Regions from separate parts of the Streptomyces sp. NPDC006476 genome, predicted to be linked through region 1. Evidence: riboswitches for the same ligand, from Rfam matches in the RefSeq annotation. Region 1 holds a riboswitch; each other region holds the start of a gene.
What was found. A riboswitch is a leader RNA that binds a small molecule or an ion and turns the genes downstream of it on or off. The one in region 1 is predicted to bind S-adenosylmethionine.
Positions count from the first base shown of each region.

Region 2: it holds a riboswitch for S-adenosylmethionine, as region 1 does, so the genes downstream of both, ABZZ74_RS15460 (amino acid ABC transporter permease) here and ABZZ74_RS46240 (aminotransferase class V-fold PLP-dependent enzyme) in region 1, are expected to answer to the same signal.
Region 3: it holds a riboswitch for S-adenosylmethionine, as region 1 does, so the genes downstream of both, thrC (threonine synthase) here and ABZZ74_RS46240 (aminotransferase class V-fold PLP-dependent enzyme) in region 1, are expected to answer to the same signal.
Region 4: it holds a riboswitch for S-adenosylmethionine, as region 1 does, so the genes downstream of both, ABZZ74_RS09490 (putative leader peptide) here and ABZZ74_RS46240 (aminotransferase class V-fold PLP-dependent enzyme) in region 1, are expected to answer to the same signal.

Region 1 is NZ_JBEXPK010000090.1:19,809-24,963, reverse strand. It holds gene ABZZ74_RS46250 (cytochrome bc complex cytochrome b subunit) at 1-1,075, shown strand, start outside; gene trpD (anthranilate phosphoribosyltransferase) at 1,206-2,270, shown strand; SAM riboswitch class IV at 2,346-2,462, shown strand; gene ABZZ74_RS46240 (aminotransferase class V-fold PLP-dependent enzyme) at 2,609-3,970, shown strand; gene ABZZ74_RS46235 (hypothetical protein) at 3,982-4,701, shown strand; gene ABZZ74_RS46230 (Lrp/AsnC ligand binding domain-containing protein) at 4,711-4,992, opposite strand; gene ABZZ74_RS46225 (rhomboid family intramembrane serine protease) at 4,989-5,155, opposite strand, start outside.
Region 2 is NZ_JBEXPK010000012.1:27,691-32,845, reverse strand. It holds gene ABZZ74_RS15475 (GNAT family N-acetyltransferase) at 1-135, opposite strand, end outside; gene ABZZ74_RS15470 (ABC transporter substrate-binding protein) at 223-1,251, opposite strand; gene ABZZ74_RS15465 (amino acid ABC transporter ATP-binding protein) at 1,319-2,116, opposite strand; gene ABZZ74_RS15460 (amino acid ABC transporter permease) at 2,113-3,093, opposite strand; SAM riboswitch class IV at 3,416-3,525, opposite strand; gene ABZZ74_RS15455 (glutathione S-transferase C-terminal domain-containing protein) at 3,591-4,454, opposite strand; gene ABZZ74_RS15450 (putative leader peptide) at 4,607-4,717, opposite strand; gene ABZZ74_RS15445 (hypothetical protein) at 4,829-5,155, opposite strand, start outside.
Region 3 is NZ_JBEXPK010000007.1:218,470-223,624, forward strand. It holds gene ABZZ74_RS10630 (cold-shock protein) at 86-292, opposite strand; gene ABZZ74_RS10635 (MoaD/ThiS family protein) at 735-1,010, opposite strand; gene thrC (threonine synthase) at 1,123-2,409, opposite strand; SAM riboswitch class I at 2,428-2,582, opposite strand; gene ABZZ74_RS10645 (glucosyl-3-phosphoglycerate synthase) at 2,709-3,653, shown strand; gene ABZZ74_RS10650 (trehalose-6-phosphate synthase) at 3,738-5,132, shown strand; gene otsB (trehalose-phosphatase) at 5,120-5,155, opposite strand, start outside.
Region 4 is NZ_JBEXPK010000006.1:230,176-235,330, forward strand. It holds gene ABZZ74_RS09480 (ABC transporter permease) at 1-203, opposite strand, end outside; gene ABZZ74_RS09485 (ABC transporter substrate-binding protein) at 207-1,826, opposite strand; gene ABZZ74_RS09490 (putative leader peptide) at 2,053-2,169, opposite strand; SAM riboswitch class IV at 2,204-2,316, opposite strand; gene ABZZ74_RS09495 (DUF1684 domain-containing protein) at 2,368-3,192, opposite strand; gene ABZZ74_RS09500 (LLM class F420-dependent oxidoreductase) at 3,237-4,160, opposite strand; gene ABZZ74_RS09505 (NtaA/DmoA family FMN-dependent monooxygenase) at 4,253-5,155, opposite strand, start outside.

The DNA of each region.
Region 1 (5,155 bases):
GTCCGTGCCGATCGTCGGCACGTACCTGTCGATGTTCCTCTTCGGCGGCGAGTTCCCGGGCGGCGACTTCGTGGCCCGGTTCTACTCGGTCCACATCCTGCTGCTGCCGGGCATCATGCTCGGCCTGATGGTGGGTCACCTGATCCTGGTCTTCTACCACAAGCACACGCAGTTCGCGGGCCCCGGAAAGACGAACAACAACGTCGTCGGCATGCCGCTGCTGCCCGTGTACATGGCGAAGGCCGGCGGCTTCTTCTTCCTGGTCTTCGGCGTCATCACGGCCATCGCGGCGATCGCCTCGATCAACCCGATCTGGGCCATGGGCCCCTACCGTCCGGACCAGGTGTCGACCGGCGCCCAGCCCGACTGGTACATGGGCTTCTCCGAGGGCCTGATCCGTGTGATGCCGGGCTGGGAGATCAACCTGTGGGGTCACACGCTCGTCCTGGGCGTGTTCATCCCGCTGGTGGTCTTCCCGCTGGTCCTGGTCGCGATCGCGGTCTACCCGTTCATCGAGTCCTGGGTCACGGGCGACAAGCGCGAGCACCACATCCTGGACCGTCCGCGCAACGCCCCGACGCGTACCGCGTTCGGTGCCGCGTGGGTGTCCTGGTACTTCGTGCTGATGATCGGCGGCGGCAACGACCTGTGGGCCACGCACTTCCACCTGTCGATCAACGCGATCACCTGGTTCGTGCGCGTCGGCTTCTTCGTCGTACCGGTCCTGGTCTTCATCGCCACCAAGCGGATCTGCCTCGGCCTCCAGCGCCGGGACAAGGACAAGGTGCTGCACGGGCGCGAGTCCGGCATCATCAAGCGCCTGCCGCACGGTGAGTTCATCGAGGTCCACGAGCCGCTCAGCCAGGAGGCGCTGCACACCCTCACGGCGCACGAGCAGTACAAGCCGGTCGAGATCGGCCCGACGGTCGACGAGAACGGTGTCGAGCGCAAGGTCAAGGGCTCCGAGAAGCTGCGCGCCAAGCTGAGCGAGGCGTACTACGGCGACGAGTCCCAGATCCCGAAGCCGACCGTCGAGGAGTACAAGGAGATCACGAGCGGCCACGGCCACCACTGATCGCTGCGGCTCGCCACGCCACGGCGGAAGGGCCCCCGTCCGAACACCGGACGGGGGCCCTTCTTCGTGCGCCGACCTGGATAGGGTGGGCCCACACTGCGTCACTTCTACGACACCCAGGAGCGGCCTCATGAGCGCTGTGACCCCCGCTGGAGGCGACACCGCGGCGGGCCGTTCCTGGCCCGAGGTACTGAACGCCCTGCTCTACGGCCGTGACCAGAGCGCCGACGCGACGGCCTGGGCCATGGACCAGATCATGCGCGGCGAGGCGACGGACGCACAGATCGCCGGGTTCGTCGTGGCGTTGCGCGCCAAGGGCGAGACCGTCGAGGAGATCACCGGCGTGGTCCGGGCGATGTACGAGCACGCGAACGTGATCGAGGTGTCGGGACGCACGGTCGACATCGTCGGCACGGGTGGCGACGGCGCGAAGACGGTGAACATCTCCACGATGTCCGCGATCGTGGTGGCCGGTACCGGCGCCAAGGTCGTCAAGCACGGCAACCGGGCGGCCTCGTCCGCGTCGGGCGCGTCGGACGTGCTGGAGAAGCTGGGCGTCAACCTCGACCTCACCCCGCAGAGGGTGGCCGAGGTCGCGGAGGAGGCCGGCATCACCTTCTGCTTCGCCGTGAAGTTCCACCCGGCGCTGCGGCATGTGGCCGCCGCCCGCGGCCAGTTGGGCATCCGGACGGTCTTCAACGCCCTCGGTCCGCTGACCAATCCGGCCAAGGTCAAGGCCCAGGCGGTCGGTGTCGCAGACCCACGTCTGGCACCCATGATCGCGGGCGTGCTGGCCGAGCGCGGCAACTCCTCGCTCGTCTTCCGCGGCGACGACGGCCTCGACGAGCTGACCACCACGGCCACGTCCCACGTCTGGATCGTCCGGGACGGCAAGGTCACCGAGGAGACCTTCGACCCCCGTGACGTCGGCATCGACCTCGTCCCGGTGGAGGCTCTGCGCGGCGGCGACCCCTCGTACAACGCGGAGGTCGCCCTGCGTCTCCTGGACGGCGAGAGGGGCCCGGTGCGGGACGCCGTCCTGCTGAACTCGGCGGCGGCCCTCGTGGCCCTCGATCCCGGTCCCGGCACCCTGGCCGAGCAGCTGCGGGCCGGCATGGACCGGGCGGCGGAGTCGATCGACTCCGGGGCGGCCAAGCGGGCGCTGGAGCGCTGGGTGGCGGCCAGCAACAAGTAGCCGACTCAAGGTCGCGGTCCCGTCATCCGGACACGGGTTGCGGGACCGCGATCACCTCACGTACGTTCTCTTCCAGGTCATGAGTGACAGTCATGAGGCCCCGGCCGACTGTCCGGCAACCCTCCGTCCGTGGCGGGGTGCCCCGGGTGAAGACCAGGCCGTAGGCAGCGAGGTCTACGGCAAGCGCGGATCCCTCACGCTCTTGAGATGAGCACAGCCCAGGGATCCTGGTCATCGAGGGAGTCTCCCGTGAGCAAGCGAATGCGATAGGGCCGCCGAGCCCCGCCTCCGCGCACCCACTTCTCACCTTCTTCTCTGCCTTTCACGGGAGTTCCCCCATGTCTGTCTCCACCGCTGCCTCCGTCCAGACCATTTGTGCCCCGCTGCCCGTTCTGGGCCGGGATGTCACCGTCCCGCTCGTGACGGGCGGCGAAGTCACCTATGCGGCCCTCGACTACGCGGCCAGCGCCCCCGCCCTGCAGCGCGTCTGGGACGACGTGGCGGCGTACGCCCCGTACTACGGCAGCGTCCACCGCGGTGCGGGCTACCTCTCGCAACTCTCCACCGACCTGTTCGAGAACGCCCGCAGGACCGTCGCCGAGTTCCTCGACTGCCGCGCCGACGACCAGCTGGTCTTCACCCGCTCGACCACGGACTCCCTCAACCTCCTGGCCCGCGCCCTCCCCGCCGACTGCCAGGTCTTCGTCTTCGAGACCGAGCACCACGCCAGCCTGCTGCCCTGGCAGGACGCCCGGGTCACCTACCTCAACGCCCCGCGCACCCCGGCGCAGGCCGTGGCGACCCTGGAGCAGGCTCTCGCCGACCGTGACCCTCAGGGCCCGGCCCTGGTCTGCGTCACCGGCGCATCGAACGTCACCGGCGAACTGTGGCCGGTCCGTGAGCTGGCCGCCGCCGCCCGCGCGCACGGCGCCCGCATCGTGCTGGACGCCGCCCAGCTGGCCCCGCACCACCCCGTCTCCGTCCGTGACCTGGACGTCGACTGGGTCGCCTTCTCCGGTCACAAGCTGTACGCCCCCTTCGGCTCCGGCGTCCTGGCCGGCCGCGCCGACTGGCTGCGCGCGGCCGACCCCTACCTCGCGGGCGGCGGCGCCAGCCGCAAGGTCACCCGCCGCGAGGACGGGGGAGTGGACGTGGAGTGGCACGACAGCGCCGCCCGGCACGAGGCGGGCTCCCCGAACGTGATCGGCGCCTACTCCATCGCCTCGGCCTGCAAGGCGCTGACAGAGGCCGGTTTCGACACCCTGGTCGCCCGTGAGCGGCACCTGATCGAGAAGGTGCGGGCGGGCCTGGCGGAGGTCCCGCAGGTGAAGGTGCTGTCCCTCTTCGGCGACGACGCGCCCCGGGTCGGCGTTATCTCCTTCGTCGTCGAGGGCTGGAACAGCTCCCACTTCGCCGCCGCCCTCTCCGCCGAGTACGGCATCGGCGTCCGCGACGGCCTCTTCTGCGCCCACCCGCTGGTGCGCACCCTCCTCGGCTCCGACCCCCAGACCCAGGGCGAGTGCGGCGCCCCCGAGGCCGCCCCCGGCGAGAAGTCCCTCAACGCGATCCGGGTCAGCTTCGGCGCCGGCACCCCCGACGAGCACGTGGAACGCTTCGTGAACGCCGTCCGGGAACTGGTGAGCGACGGGGCGAAGTGGACATACCGCACCGAGGACGGCCGCTGCGTGCCGGCCGTGTAATCATCCGTTGTGTGGGGATTCCGGCCGCGGTAGGTGAGTCGGCGTCGGCCGGGGAACTCGGGGAGCTCCTCGCGGTGGCCGTCGCGCGCCGTCGGCCGCGGCTGCTCCGTACGGCACCGGTGTACCTGTACGAGGAGGGGCTGGTGTCGGTGCCGGGGGCGCGGGCCCGGCGCTGGGAGCAGGTGACCCACTGGCGCTCCACGATCGACCTGACCCTGAGACGGGACCCCGAGCACGGCCCGCCCTGGTACACCTTCGGCCACCGGCACCTGGCGCGGTTCGCCGACGGCGCGGAACACTCCTTCGTCCTCGACGAGTGGCAGCTTCACGAGCCGGACGAGCAACGCGCCGAGAACGCGTCGATCCGCGCCGCCGTCCACCACGTGCGGCGACGGGTGGGCCGGGCGCAGACGCCCGGTCTGCTCGCCCGGATCGAGGAGGGCCGGCAGGTCTCCTTCGGCCCGCTCACGGCGGACGCGCGGGGGCTGTGGCTGCCGCGCGGGCGGACGCTCCTGACCTGGTCCGGCCTGGAGGAGCCCACACTTGCCGTCGACCTGCCGGACCCGTCCGTACCCCGGTCCTGGTGGGCGACGCGGCGGGACGCGAACCTCACGGTGCGCGGCGCCGACGAGGACGGCGTCCCGCACTCCGCAGACATCCCGGCCTGGCAGGTGGTGAACTGGGGCGCGCTGGTCACCCTCTGGGGCCGGCTGCACCGGCCCGCGGAGTAGGGCGGGGTGTCAGGAGTCCAGGCCGATCGCGAACGCGGCCTCCAGGTCGTGCTGCGAGTAGGTCCGGAACGCGACATGGGTGTCCGTGGCCTCGACGCCCGGGATCTTGCTGATGGAGCCCGGGATGACCTCCGCCAGGTCCTCGTGCTGCTTGACCCGGACCATGGCGATCAGGTCGTAGGTGCCCGTGACGGAGAAGACCTCACTGACGGAGTCCAGCGCGGCGATCCGCTCGGCGATCTCGGGGATCCGGTCCACGCTGGTCTTGATGAGGACGATCGCGGTGATCACGGCTGGTTCTCTCCCTCGGGGGCCGGAGCAGGGGCGGCCCTCACTCTAGTCGTACGGCGGAAACGGGCCCACGCGTAGAGGAAGCCCAGGCCGAAGCCCACCAGGTGGGCCAGATACGCCACCCCGGGCCCCTGGGGCGCCCGGCCCGCCGCCAGCCACTGCA
Region 2 (5,155 bases), on a different contig from region 1:
GGGGGCCACGTCCTGTTGGTAGCGGACGGCTTGGCCGACGCGTTCGGCGAAGCGGGCGTGCGGGCCGGTGAGGGCGGCCCAGGCGGGGTTGTCCAGGAGGTGCGAGGAGTTGGCGTCGAGGGCGATGACGGACATGGTGTGGCGGTCTCCGGTGTGCGGCTCGGGATGTCCGGCGCGGGGACTCCACCGCGGAGCGGCGGCGGAGCCCCCGGCGCGCGGTGGTCAGGAGTTGTCGAGCGGCAGTCCGGGCGGGTTGACCTCGGACTTGGCCACGCCCTCGTTGGAGAGGTTGTAGGCCTTGAGCCACTCGGTGTACTGACCGTTCTTGATCAGGTAGTTGATGGCGTCGGCGAGCGGCTTGGCCAGGCCGCTGTCCTTCTTCGCGGTGGCCGCGATCAGGCCCTGCAGGCTGGCACCCGCGCCCGAGTAGGTGCCCGCCGTGCGCGTGGCGTTGGGCGTGTTGGCCACTTGGCGGTTGTGGTAGGCGAAGCCGGGGTTGGGGCCGAAGGACGCGTCGATCTTCCCGCTGTTCAGGGCGAGGAAGGTGCTGGTGCTGTCCTGGAAGTACTTGACGGTGAGCTTCTTGCCCTCCTTGGCCAGCTTCGCCTTCCACTCCAGGAGGATCTTCTCCTGGTTGGTGCCGGAACCGACGGCGACCGTCTTGCCGGCGAGGTTCTCGTAGTTGCCGTCGAAGTTCCAGGTGCTCTTCTTCGGAACGATGAAGGCCAGGTTGTCCTGCCGGTAGGAGGCGAACTCGTACTTCTTCTTGCGCTCCTCGGTGTCGGTGACGTTGGAGAAGGCCACGTCGACCTTGCCGCTGTCGATGCCGACGAAGAGGTTCTCCCAGGTGGAGTTCTTCACCTCGGGCTTGAGTCCGAAGACCGCTGCGACCAGACGGCCGAGGTCGGGCTCGGAGCCAGTGAGGGTCTTCTGGTCGCTGCCCACGTAGGCCAGCGGCGGGAAGCCGGCCGGCAGGGCGCCGATGCCGATCTCCAGCTTGCCGCTCTTCTTGACGGCCGCGGGCAGTTCGGCGCTGATGGACTTGACCTCGGAGACCTTGATGGAGGTCTGCTGGGCGGCGCCGTTGGAGACCTGGCCGATGACGACCTCGCCGGTCTTGGCGGCGGCGTCGGTGGAGGTGGCCGCGTCGCTGTTGCCACCGCAGGCGGCGAGCCCGGTGGCCAGGGAGGCGACGGCGGTCGCCGCGGTGATGCCGCGTATCAGGCTGCGTCGGGTGAAGTGGATGGACATGGCCGTTCCTTGTCGCTGGAAGGTGATGAGAGTGGTGGCTGGGGGGAGGGCTGAAGGGTGTGGCGGGTCAGAGGACCTTGCTGAGGAAGTCCCTGGTCCGCTCGTGCCGAGGGTTGTCGAGGACCTCGGAGGGCGGGCCCTGCTCGACGATCCGGCCGCCGTCGATGAAGACGACCCGGTCGGCGATCTCGCGGGCGAAGCCGATCTCGTGGGTGACGATGACGAGGGTGGTGCCGCTGGTCGCCAGGTCCTTGATGACGGCGAGCACCTCGCCGACCAGTTCGGGGTCGAGGGCGGAGGTGGGCTCGTCGAAGAGGATGACGCCGGGGCGCAGCGCGAGGGCGCGGGCGATGGCGACGCGCTGTTGCTGGCCGCCGGACAGCTGGCGCGGGTAGGCGCCGGTCTTGTCGGCGAGGCCGACGCGGCTGAGGAGTTCCCGGGCCAGTTCCTGGGCCTCGGTCCTGCCGAGCCGGCCGGTGGCGACCGGGGCCGCGGCCACGTTGTCCAGGACCGTGAGGTGCGGGAAGAGGTTGAAGTTCTGGAAGACGAAGCCGATCCGTCCGCGCTGGGTGAGGATGGCCCGCTCGCTGAGCTCCTTGAGCCGGTTGCCCTGCCGCTTCACGCCGATCGGTTCGCCGTTGATGCTGACGTGGCCGATCTCGGGCTTCTCCAGGTGGTTGATGACCCGCAGCAGGGTGGACTTGCCGGAGCCCGAGGGGCCGAGGATCACGGTGACCTCGCCGGGGCGGACGGTCAGGTCGACGCCGTCCAGCACCCGGTGGGTGCCGTACCACTTGTGCACGTCGTGCACCTCGACGGTGGCGGCCTCGACGTTCGCCAGAGCCTCGATGGTGTCGGTGGTCATACGGCGGCCTCCCGGCGGATACGGGCCCGCAGCTCGGTGAGAGCGGTGCGGAGCTTCTGCAGCGGTGTCGGCGGCAGGCTGCGGGTGGCACCGCGGGCGTAGTGCCGCTCGACGTAGAACTGGACGACGGAGACGACGCTGGTCAGGATCAGGTACCAGACGGTGACGACCAGCAGCAGCGGCACGATGTCGCCGGGATAGGTGGAGCCCATGGTCTGCGCGGAGCCGAACAGGTCGAGCAGGGAGACGTAGAAGACCAGCGAGGTGCCCTTGATCAGGCCGATGAGCTGGTTGACGTAGTTGGGGATGATCGAGCGCAGCGCCTGCGGAAAGACGATCTTCCGGAACTGGTAGCCCTTCGGCAGGCCGAGCGCCGCAGCCGCCTCGTGCTGGCCCTGGTCGACGGAGAGGATGCCGCCGCGGACGACCTCGGCCGCGTAGGCCGCCTCATTGAGGCTGAGGCCGATGACGGCGATGGCCATGTCGGTGGCGAGCTTCGTCTCGTCGAAGGAGAAGAAGGCCGGACCGAAGGGGATGCCGACGCTCAACGTCTTGTACAGGGCGCTGAAGTTGTAGAGGAAGAGCAGCACCACGATGAGCGGGATGGAGCGCAGCGCCCAGATGTACGTCCAGCTGACCGCGCGCAGCACCGGACTCCTCGACAGCCGGGCGAGGGCGAGCAGGATGCCGCCGAGGAGGCCCAACACCGCGCTGTAGGCGGTGACTTCAAGAGTGATCACCAGGCCGTCGAGGATGGTGGGACGCAGGAACCAGTAGCCCCAGCGGTCCCACTGGTAGAACGGGTTGGTCACCAGGCCGTGCACGAACTGGGCGACCAGGACGAGGACGACCGCGGTGGCGATCCAGCGTCCGGGGCGCCGCAGCGGCAGAACTCGCTGGGCGGTGAGGGGCTTTGACGGTTCGTCGGCGGCGGACGTCGGCGCGAGCGTGACGGTGGCGCCAGGGGGTTCACTCATGGTGGGCTCCGGCTGGGTCGGACACCCCGGACGGCGCGGCGGCATGCGGCGGCGGACGCGACAGCGGGGTACCGGGGGCGGGAAGGACGACGGCACACCGCGTCGCGGTGTTCGTCAGGGGATGCGGGCTGCGGGAAGAGGTCAGCCCCGACAGCGGGCACGGCCCGATGCGGTACACAGTGCGCTGTTCACGCGGAGCAGATCGACGGCGCGATCGGCGACGAGAGGGTTCGGGTACGGCCGTACGCAGCCCTGTGGGCGGCACGTGGCCGTCCTGGGAGCTGCGTACATGGCGTCACCGTCACTGTTCCGGCCCGTGTGGGCCTCGCGCTTACCGAAAGGTCATCCGGTCCGGTCGTCACCTGGGGCACCCCACCGCGGTGCGAGGGTTGCCGGTCAGCTAGCCAGGGCTTGTCGCTGACGCTCATGACCGTTCTGATTGCTAGTTAAAACAATTGCCCGAACGTATGTCAACGCCCGTCCACCAGGTGGAACGGCTAACGGGTGCGGTGGGCCGTCCAGTCCAGGATCCGTACGGCCGCTCCGGCGGCCTCCAGTCCCCGGCAGCGGGCGTGGTGACGGCGCTCGATGCCGTCGAGGTCGAGATGGCCGCCGAACGCCGGGTGGGCGGTGAGCCGGCGGGCGTAGGCCCACAGAGCGGGATGGTCGGCGATGCGCTGGACGGCGGCAGCGTCCAGGTGGTTGCGGTGCACGGTGTCGAGCTGGACCAGCGCGGCCCACAACTCGACGTCGGCCGCGGTGACTTCGTCACGGATCAGGTAGGTGCGGCCGGTGAGCCAGCGGTCGAGGGCGCCCAGGGTGTCGAGCAGGGTGGTCAGTGCGGTGTCACATACCACCGCGTCCTCGCCGGCCGACCCGGCCCGCTGCGCCGCCTCCTCGATCCCCTCCCGGCACATCCGCTCCACGGCCTCGATCTCCGACTCCGCGCCGCACGGGTGGAGGGAGGTACCGCCGGTGGAGAAACGGCGGGCGAGGTCGCGCATGATGTCCGGTGCGTGGGTGCTGACGATCCGTCCGGACCAGTCGTCGCTGAGCACCGGTCCGACGGCCGGTCCGCGGTAGCGGTGGGCGCTGGCCTCGTACAGCGGCCGCAGGGCCGAGTGGCCGCCTTCGGGGCAGTCGGGTACGGCGGGCAGGTGGGTCACCGGACAGACGGTGTCCAGGCCGAGCAGGCTGTGGGTGACGGCGATGCGCAGGCCGTCGGGACAGGCGGTCGACAGATGGAGGCGGTAGCGGCCCGGAACGGCGTAGTGGCCGCTGCGCGCGTCCCGGCCGATGCGGCCCCGGAAGGCGGGCGCGGGTCGGTCGGTGGCGTGGGCGGCCAGCGGTGCGATGGTCATGATTCTCCCCGGGAGCGGGCGCGGACGTACGCGCGGCGGAAGCGACGTCGGGCGGGCGGGAATGGGGCGGCGGTCCTGGGAGCAGGGCTCACCCGTGCGCGCCGGACGGGGCGCCCCCGAGGGGGCGGTGCCGGCGCGGGAAGGGCCGCGGCTCAGCCCTGGGGCCTGATCGCGCTGCAGACTCGCAGCAGATCGATGTGGCGGCGGGAGGTCAGAAGAGGCGAACGGACCACGCGGACGGTGACCGGTTCAAGGCGCCTCATGCTTCCCTACCTATTCACTAGGATTCCCTCAGTGAGTGTCGATCCGACCGCGAACCACGTCAAGAGGGGCGTCCCGCATGGCGGACGCCCCCGTGGACTTTCCCGGTGAGGTCAGCGGAGATGAGCGGTGTCGACGGTCGTGTACGGGGTCCCCGTACCGACGTCGGTCACCAGGATGTAGCCGGGGTTGCCGTTGCGGTCGACGTAACAGGTGAGGTACTGGGCGCCGAGCACGGTCTGGCGCACCGGGTGTTCGGCCACCGCCTTGCGGCAGTCGGCCCCGGTGGGGAGCTTGTCGGCGCTCCAGGAGGCCAGTCTGCCGTCGCTCGCGACGAGATAGCCATGCGACACATAGATGGCGTCGGTGGTCGTGCCCGCCGGAACCGGCGGAGTGCGGGTGAAGTCGTAGCCGGTCGGCGCGCCTCCTGAGTCCTTCAT
Region 3 (5,155 bases), on a different contig from region 1:
AGGGCCCGTACCCATGACTCCCCATGGGGTACGAGCCCTTCGAAGAAAACAGAAGAACGACGCTGCTATCTACCCGGCGCGTGCTTCAGCTGGTCGCGAGTCGGACCATGTCCGCCTGCGGCCCCTTCTGACCCTGCGAGATCTCGAAATCGACCCGCTGGCCCTCTTCCAGGGTGCGGTACCCGTCCATCTGGATGGCGCTGTAGTGGACGAAAACATCCGCACCACCGTCGACCGCGATGAAGCCGTACCCCTTCTCCGCGTTGAACCACTTGACGGTGCCCTGAGCCATGCCTAACTCCCCTATTACTGGCCCTTGCACAGACCCGCACTTCGCGGGTCCGGGTCAGACCTCACCCCCCACGGTTTGGGGGCGTGCGCCGGAACGCGTCGACCGCGGCTGAATGTATCTGTCCAACTGCCGTCTGCAACAGGTCAATCGGACGAGAATTCTGGACGTCAGGGGTCCGGAATGTAGTGAGAATTCACCCGAATTCAGGGCAAGTCGGGCCCCATAAAGGGCGCATAAGGCGCAAAAGACGCGCACACTTTGGCTACTTCTCATCGCATCCGGAGACGGCACTCATATGCGTTCGGCATGCGGGAGGCAGCAGGTTCCCCAACTGTACCGTGCTCAACCATGCAGAATTGCCCCCTCCGTTTCTCTCGCGGAGGAGGCAATTCGATGAACACTCGGTAATCGCTGTTACCGACGGTAATGATCGGTCATCCGGTCAGCCGCCGGCGACCGCGGGAATGATCGAGACGCCCGCACCGTCCGGGGTGGCCGTCTCCAGCCCCTGCTCGAACCGCACGTCGTCGTCGTTGACGTACACGTTGACGAACCGCCGCAGCTTGCCCTGGTCGTCGAGGACCCGGGCGGCGATCCCGGTGTGGTTCTTCTCCAGATCGGCGATGACCTCGGCCAGGGTCGCGCCTTCGGCGCTCACTTCGGCCTGGCCGCCGGTGTAGGTGCGCAGGATGGTGGGGATGCGGACGTTGACGCTCACGATGAGACCTCCGGTCGGGTGATGGCTTTCAAGGGCCGCGGGGCTGTGTCCAATGTGCGGCTACCGCCGCGTGGGCGCGACCAGCCCCGACCGGCCCGCAGACGACGACGGGTTATACGAGACCAGCCTCGCGGAACGACTCCAGGCTGGGACGAATGGTCGCAGTCAACCCGGTCCCGGCCACCGCATCCAGCGTCTTCAGCCCATCCCCCGTGTTCAGCACGACCGTCGTCAGCGCCGGATCCAGCACACCCGCCTCGATCAGCTTCTTCGTCACTCCGACGGTCACCCCACCGGCGGTCTCCGCGAAGATGCCCTCGGTCCGCGCGAGCAGCCGAATCGCATCGACGATCTGCTCGTCGTTCACGTCCTCCACCGCACCGCCGGTACGCCGTGCGATGTCCAGGACGTACGGGCCGTCCGCCGGGTTGCCGATGGCCAGCGACTTGGCGATGGTGTTCGGCTTCTGCGGCCGGACCACGTCGTGCCCCGCCTTGTACGCGACGGAGACCGGGCTGCACCCCTCGGCCTGCGCGCCGAAGATCTTGTACGGCTTGTCCTCGACGAGCCCGAGCTTGATCAGCTCCTGCAGCCCCTTGTCGATCTTCGTCAGCTGGGAGCCGGAGGCGATCGGCACCACCAGCTGGTCGGGCAGCTTCCAGCCGAGCTGCTCGCAGATCTCGTACGCCAGGGTCTTGGAGCCCTCCGCGTAGTACGGCCGCAGGTTGACGTTGACGAAGCCCCAGCCCTCGCCGGCCGGGTCGCCGATCAGCTCGGAGCAGAAGCGGTTCACGTCGTCGTAGTTGCCCTCGATGCCGACGAGTTCACCGCCGTAGACCGCGGCCATGACGACCTTGCCCTGCTCCAGGTCGTGCGGGATGAACACGCAGGAACGGAAGCCGGCCCGGGCGGCGGCGGCGCCGACCGCGCCCGCGAGGTTGCCGGTGGAGGAGCAGGAGAGGGTGGTGAAGCCGAAGGCGCGCGCGGCCTCCAGGGCCTGGGCGACGACACGGTCCTTGAAGGAGTGCGTCGGGTTGCCGGAGTCGTCCTTGACGTACAGGCCACCGGTCACGCCCAGCTCGCGCGCGAGGTTGTCGGCCTTGACGAGCTTGGTCCAGCCGGGGTTGATGTTCGGCTTGGTCGCCACGTCCGCCGGAACGGGCAGCAGCGGCGCGTAACGCCAGATGTTCGAAGGTCCCGCCTCGATCCGCTTGCGGAGTTCCTCGGTGTCGTAGACCGAGAAGTCGTACGCGATCTCGAGCGGGCCGAAACACTCCTCGCAGGCGAAGACCGGGCCGAGCGGTACCCGGTGGCCGCATTCGCGGCAGCTCAGCGCCGCGGCGGGACCGAGGTCGACGGCCTGGGAGTCGGTGGTGCTTGCAACAGTCTGCGCAGCCATGTGAGGCGAGGCCCTTTCTCCTCATCTTCCTCACGACGCATCTCGCCGTGAGACGGATTTGGCACCTTCCCTAGCCGGGAGCCTCGCGGAATGATCAACGTCGATCTACGAGACCGGCTGGAGGGTTGCCGGGGCTTCATCGGGCCGTGTCCCTCTGCCCCTCTGGATGAGCGGTATTCGGTTGTACGTTCAATGACCTCGGACATGCGATGGTCATCGACGTTGTTCAAGACTGTAACCGAAGGCCAGGACAGTTGAGAGAGTCGTCCGAACCGCGAGACAAGTGAGGAGCCGCCTACGTGCTGGAAGAAGTCGAGCGCTGGCTGAGCACCCGCTCCTGGTCCGTCACCGACCGACCGCTCCACCAGATCCTGGCCGCCAAGCAACGAACGGGCCGGACGGTGTCCGTCGTGCTGCCCGCGCTGAACGAGGAGGAGACGGTAGGCGACATCGTCGCGATCATCCGTCACGACCTGATGCAGCAGGTCCCGCTGGTCGACGAGATCGTGGTCGTCGACTCCGGCTCCACCGACCGCACGTCGGCGGTCGCCGCGTCGGCCGGCGCGCGGGTCGTCCACCGCGACGACATCCTGCCCCGCCTCCCGGCCGTACCCGGCAAGGGCGAGGTGCTGTGGCGCTCGCTGCTGGCCACCACCGGGGACATCGTCTGCTTCATCGACGCAGACCTGAAGGAGTTCTCCTCCGACTTCGTCTCCGGCATCGTCGGCCCGCTGCTCACCGACCCGGGGATCGACCTGGTCAAGGGCATGTACGACCGCCCGCTCGCCGGCGCGAGCGGCCAGGGCGGCCGGGTCACCGAACTCATGGCCCGCCCGCTGCTCAACATGCACTGGCCACAACTGGCCGGTTTCGTCCAGCCGCTCGGCGGCGAGTACGCGGCCCGCCGCAGCCTGCTGGAACAGCTGCCCTTCCCCGTCGGCTACGGCGTGGAACTCGGCATGCTGGTCGACGCCCTGCACCTGGTCGGCCTCGACGCCCTCGCCCAGGTCGACGTCGGCGTCCGCAAGCACCGGCACCAGGACGGACAGGCCCTGGGCCGCATGGCCGCCGCCATCTACCGCACGGCCCAGCTCCGGCTCGCCCGAGGCCACCTCATCCGTCCCTCCCTCACCCAGTTCGAGCGGGGCGAGGACGGCTTCGAGCCGCGCACCTATTCGGTGGACACCGAGGAGCGGCCGCCCATGGCGGAGATCGCGGAGTACGCGGAGCGCAAGGTCGCGTAACCCCTCGGAGCGGGCCGTATACGGGGCGAGGCCGTGAACCGGCCATACGTTTGAGTGTTTCCGGGCCGGGCTAGGTTGAGGCGTATGGCTTCCACGCACGGCGCTCATCAGGTGCTGGTCGCGTCCAACCGCGGCCCGGTCTCGTACGAGGTACAGGAGGACGGCTCGCTGGCCGCCAAACGGGGCGGCGGCGGGCTGGTCTCCGGTCTGTCGGCGATCGGGCCCGACGCGGGCGCCCTGTGGGTGTGCTCCGCGCTGTCCGACGGCGACCGGGAGGCGGTACGGCAGGGCGTCGGCGAGGAGGGCGTGCGCATGCTCGCCATCCCGGCCGACGTGCACGCCGACGCGTACAACGGCATCGCCAACTCGGTGCTCTGGTTCGTCCACCACATGCTGTACCAGACCCCGCTGGAGCCGGTCTTCGACGCGGAGTTCCGACGGCAGTGGGCGTCGTACGAGACGTACAACCGGGCGTTCGCCGAGGCGCTGGCCGAGGAGGCGGCGGAGGGCGCCGCGGTGCTGGTGCAGGACTACCACCTGACGCTGGTGCCGGGAATGCTGCGCGAGCTGCGCCCGGACCTCAGGATCGGTCACTTCTCGCATACGCCGTGGGCGCCGGTGGACTACTTCCGGATGCTGCCGGACGACATCGCGGAGCAGGTGCTGCGCGGCATGCTGGGCGCCGACCGGCTGGGCTTCCTGACCCGGCGCTGGGCGGACGCGTTCACGGCCTGTACGGAACTGGTGGGCGGGCTCGGGAACACCGAGGTCGGCGTGCACGGGCTCGGGGCGGACGCGGACTTCCTGCGGCAGCGCTCGCACGAAAACGACGTCGTGGAGCGGATGGCCGCCCTGCGCGAGGAGATCGGTGCGGGCCGGAAGACGATCGTGCGGGTCGACCGGACCGAGCTGTCGAAGAACATCGTGCGCGGGCTGCTGGCGTACCGGCAGCTGCTCGACGACCACCCGGAGTGGCGGGAGCGGGTCGTGCACGTGGCCTTCGCCTACCCCTCGCGGCAGGACCTCGCCGTGTACCGCGACTACACCGCCGAGGTGCAGCGGCTGGCGGAGGAGATCAACTCCCGGTACGGAACGCCTGGTTGGACCCCCGTGGTGCTGCACGTGAAGGACGACTTCGCGCGCTCGCTGGCCGCCTACCGCCTGGCCGACGTGGCGCTCGTCAACCCGATCCGCGACGGCATGAACCTGGTCGCCAAGGAGGTTCCGGTCGTCTCCGACGACGGCTGCGTCCTGGTGCTGTCCCGCGAGGCCGGCGCCCACGCCGAGCTGGGCGAGGACGCGATCACGGTGAACCCGTACGACGTGATCGGCACGGCGGAGGCGCTGCACACGGCGCTGACCCTGCCGGCCGAGGAGCTGGCCGAGCGCGGCAAGCGGCTGGCGGCGGCCGCCACCGCGCTGCCGCCGGCGCAGTGGTTCCTGGACCAGCTGAACGCGCTGGTGGATCAGCCGAGTTGAGCCGCCAGGGCGGACAGGAGGTG
Region 4 (5,155 bases), on a different contig from region 1:
ACCAGCACCGGCTTGTCGAAGCCGTACTCGTGCCGCAGGGCGGCGATCTTCTTCGGGTCGACCTGCCCCGAGTCCATCCCGGCACTGGCCATCGCCGTGACCGGGTCGCCCGGCAGGTAGTCCAGCACCAGGAACGAGACCGTGTACGCCGCCCACAGCACGCCGACCGCCTGCGCGAGCCGTTTGACCACATAGCGGCGCATGCGTCAGCCGATCCAGGTGTCGTGCAGCTGGAGCCGGCTGGAGGCGTCGAAGTCCAGGTCGTGCACCTTCTTCGACACGCCCAGCTGGGTCTGGAGCTCCACCACCGGAGCGTAGTAGGCGTTCTGCACGATCAACTGCTGTGCCTCGGTGACCAGTTGCCCGCGCTTGGCCGGGTCGACGGTAGCGGCCTGCTCGGACAGTGCCGTGTCCAGGGAACTCGGGGAAAGGTGGTAGAAGTTGGCCAGCTTGGTGGAGAAGGAGCTGCGCAGGATGTCGGGGTCGGCGCGGGTCACGTTCCCCCACACCGCGTCGTAGTCGCCCGACTGGAGTGTCGGCGCGAACTGCGTGACCTGGAGTTGCTTGAGGGCCACATCGACACCGACGGTCTTGAGCTGCTGCTGAATGAGTTCCAGCGCGGGCTGGTTGGTGGCCGCGTTGGGGAACCACTTGATCGTCAGACTCAGCTTCTGGCCGCCCTTGGCGCGGATGCCGTCGCTTCCGGTCTTCCAGCCGGCCGCGTCCAGCAGGGACTTGGCCTTGGTGACGTCGAAGGTCAGGCCGGAGGCGAGGTCGGTGTAGTCGGGTGTGGTGTGCGCGAGGATGCTGGTGGCCGGCCGGGTGCCGGTCGGGAACACGGTGTCGGCGATCTGCTGCCGGTCGATGGCGTGGAGGATCGCCTGGCGTACCTTGGCGTCCTTGAGCAGTGGCCGGGAGTTGTTCAGGCCGAGACCGAACACCACCCCGGGGTTGGCCCGTCGCTGGAGGGTGACCTGACCGCCCTTGAGGGCCGCCTCGTTGGCCTTGCCGACGCTGGAGACGGCGTCCACCTGACCGGACTGCAGGCTGCCGGCCCGCACACCCGCCTCCGGCACGACCTTGAACACCAGCTTGTCGAGATATGCCTCGCCCTTCTTGGACCACAGTGATGATCCCCAGGCGTATCCGGTGCGCCTGGCGAGTGTGAGGGACTGGTTCTGCACGTACTGCTTCAGCACGAACGGTCCGGAGCCGGTCACCCCCTCGCTGCACTTCTGCTGCGGGGTCTTCTTCACGCTGGCCGAGGACTCGATGCCGAGCGAGTGCGTTGAAGTGGCCTGCAGGAACTGGGCGTTGGGCTGGCTGAAGGTCACCTTCACGGTGAGCGGGTCGACCACGGTGGTGCTCTTGACGCCGCTCAGGTAGCCCTCGGCGAGCGTGCCCAGGGCGCCGAGCTTCGGCACCGCGTCGAAGTTGTCCTTGACCACCTGCGCGGTCAGCTTCGAGCCGTCGCTGAAGGTCACTCCGGAACGCAGATGGAAGGTGAAGGTCGTGGTGTCGGGACTGACGTCCCAGCTCTTCGCCAGCCACGGCACGATCTTGCCGGTCTTCGGGTCCTGGTCCGTCAGGGAGTCCACGATCTGGCGTACCGAGTAGATGGTCTCGTTGCTGGCGACCTGCTGCGGATCCACGCAGCCGGAGTCCGATCCCACCGCGAAGGTCAGGGTGCCGCCGGACCTGGGCTGTCCGGTGCCGCTGCCGCCGTCGCCGCCGCCCGATCCGCAGGCGGTCAGCAGGGCGCCGGTGGTCACAAGGGCGGTCAGTGCCGCCCACCGAGAGGTTCTGACATGGGGAAGTGCGATCACGGAGGGCTTCTCCTACTCGTGTCACCAGGCACGGCGGTGGTACGGGACTCGGCCGTGCGGGGGCGTGCGGACCCGATCGGCGTGATGCCGATGTCGGGGAGCGCTGGGCAGACAGGGATCAGCGGAAAGGAAGAACGGGGATCAGCGGAAACGAAGTACGGGGATCAGGCGCAGACGGATGCGGCGGCGACTGGTGCCGGACGGCGACCAGCGCGGAAAAGGCGCGTCAGGCCTGACAGAGACAGCTGGTCGAGCGCTTGAGATCGATGTGGCGCCGACGCGAGAGCCGGGAGAACACAGTGGCGCCGGCGAAACGGGCGCTGAGGTCACCACCGTGCCGCATGTCGGTCCTCCACCTGTCCGGCCCCGGTCACGGGGCCACGCGCTTGCGGGATCATCGGTGATCCCGCCGGGCTTTCACCTGGAGCACCCCACCGCGTGGGAGGGTTGCCGGTCAGCGAGCCAGGGCTTGACGCTGACACTCAATGCCACTCGTGATCGTACGGAGAGATCTTGCCGTTGGTCAATGGCCGGGCCCGGCTCACGAACCGCCGCGCTCGCGGGGGATCTTCTGACCGGCCTCGATCGCCACCGGCAGCCGGTTCTCGGCCGGGGGCAGCGGGCACGTGGCCAGGTCCGTGTAGGCGCACGGCAGGTTCGTGGCGCGGTTGAAGTCCAGGACGACCCGGCCGTCGGCGGCGGGCGGCTCCAGCCACAGGGCCCGGTTGGCGGCGTACGTGGTGACCCCGGAGGTGGCGTCGGTGAACAGCACCAGCAGCCGGCCCTCGCCGGCGCCGGGGAACGCGGTGAGGGACAGCTGGCGTCCGTCCAGCTCGAAGTCGATCCTGCCCGGAGCGTCGTAGACGTGCTCCAGGCCCTCGACGGCCGCTCCCACGGTGGTCGGCCGGGGTGTGTTGAAGGGGACGTAGCGGCCGGTCACGGCCCAACGCGGGTCGGGTGCGTAGGCCGGCGTTCCGGTGAAGGCCGTACGCCGGGGCGCGTCCGGGTGTCGGGGGCGCACGATGTCGTGGCCGCCGCGCTTGGCGACCTCGATGACGGCGTCTCCCCACACCGCGTTGACGCCGCCGCGCTCGGGCAGCACGCCGAAGCGGTGTTCACCGCGCACCGTGGTTCCGTCGACGACCAGTTCCTCGCCGTCGTCGAGGGTGACGACGACCCCGTCGGGGCCGGTGTGCCAGGCGCCGGGGGCGTCCGGGAAACGCTGGGGGCGGTCGTCGAGCCAGTGTTGGCCGGTGATCGCCAGAAACCCGTGCGGGGCGGAGAGTCGGGCCTCCTGGGCCCGGTACCACTCCAGCCAGGTCTCGGTGAAGGTGTGGAGGTCGGTCGTGGTGGCCTCGGTGGTCAAAGGAATCTCCTTCGTGCAGGGGGCTGTCGGGTCTTCGGGTTGGTTCAGCGGGCGAGTTCGCCGAGGAGTCGCCAGGTGCGTCGGCGGTCGGCCTCTCCGGCGATCTCGGTGCCCGAGAACACGACCTCGGTGGCGCCCGCGTCGCGGTAACGGCGCACCTCGGCCTCGACGGCACGCTCGTCGCCGATCACGGCGAGGTCGGCGGCTCGTCGGGCGCCGGAGAGTTCGATGACCCGCGCGTAGGACGGGATGTCTTCGTAGAAGGCGAGGTTCTCGGTCGCCTTGGCCCGTACTGGCTCCACGTCGTCGGTGACCACGCCCGGCACCAGGGCGACGATCCTGGGCGCGGGGCGGCCGGCGGCCTCCGCGGCGGTGGTCAGGGCGGGCACGATGTGGTCCGCCAGGGCGCGCGGTCCCGCCAGGTACGGCAGGATCCCGTCCGCCAGTTCACCGCTGACCCGCAGCGCCTGCGGACCCATCGCGGCGACCAGCAGGGGGACACCTCTCTCGGCACCCGGTACCCGCGCCGGGAGCGGGGTGGTGGCGGTCAGCAGTTCACCGTGGAAGTCGGCCGTGCCGGTCTCGGTCAACTGCCGCAGTGCGGTGAGGAATTCGCGCAGCCGGGCGATGGGCCGCTCGAAGGGCAGGCCGAAGGCGGTCTCCGTCAGCAGTTTCGTGCCCAGGGCCAGACCGAGGTGGTAGCGGCCGTGGGTCGCGACCTGGGCGGTCTGGGCCTGGCTGGAGACGAGCAGCGGGTGGCGGCCGAAGACGGGGATCGCGGAGGTGCCGACCTGCAGTGCGGGCACCTCGCGCCCGACGATCGCCGCAAGTTGGGGCGAGTCCGCGCCGAAGGTCTGCCCGAACCAGGCCGATGTGACACCGGACTCCGCTGCCTCATGGGCCAGTCGTACGGCGGCGTCGACCTGGTTCGGCGCGTCGGACGCGGTGAGTACTACTCCAACCGTCATGTCGGTTCAGAACGGGTGTCGGCCGGAATCGCATTCCGGTTCATGTGTGACAGCTTCTTGTCAGTCATGTGTACGAGACCCGGCGTGGGGGCTCAGCCCGCCTGCCGCCGGTCCGGGGCGGACCGGTGGGTGAGCGGTTCACGCAGGCCGAGGTTCTCGCGCAGCGTGGTCCCGCTGTACTCGGTGCGGTAGACCCCGCGTTCCTGCAGTTCCGGGACGAGCAGGTCGACGATGTCGTCGAGGCCGTCGGGAATCAGGTACGGCGTGACGTTGAAGCCGTCGACCGCGCCGTGCCGTACGAAGTGGGCGAACTTGTCGGCGAGGCCGGACGGCGTACCGACGTGCCCGCGCTGTGGGCCCAGCGCGATGACGGTCTCACGCAGCGACCAGCCGTGCGCCTCGGCCTTCGCCCGCCACTCCGCGACGACCGCACGCGGGTCGGCGATCCGGCGGGCGCCGAAGGAGCCGTCGTTCTCGGTGACGACCGGGTCCTCCTTCGGCAGCGGCCCGTCGGCGTCACGGTCGGAGAGGTCGATGCCCCACAGCAGCCCGGCGATCCCCAACGCGGTGGCCGGGGTGACCTGTTGCAGCCGGATCCACTGCTTCTTCTCCTGGGCCTCCTTTTCCGTCGCGCCGATGATGATCTCGGTGCCGGGCAGGATCCGCAGATCGTCGTCGGGACGCCCGACCGCGCGCAGCCGCCGTCGGAGGTCATCGGCAAAGCCCAGGGCGTCGTCGAAGTCGTTGCCGTGCGCGGAGAAGATGACGTCGGCGTTGCGGGCGGCGAAGTCGCGTCCCTCGCCGGAGTCACCGGCCTGGAAGATCACCGGGTGACCCTGGGCGCTGCGGGGCAGGGTGGGGGCGAGGTCGACGTCGAACTGCGGGCCCTTGTGGCGCACTTGATGCACGGAGCCGGGGGCCGACCAGGCGCGGGCGGTCGCGGAGTCGGCGACGGCGCCGTCCTCCCAGCCGTCCCAGAGGGCACGGGCCACGGT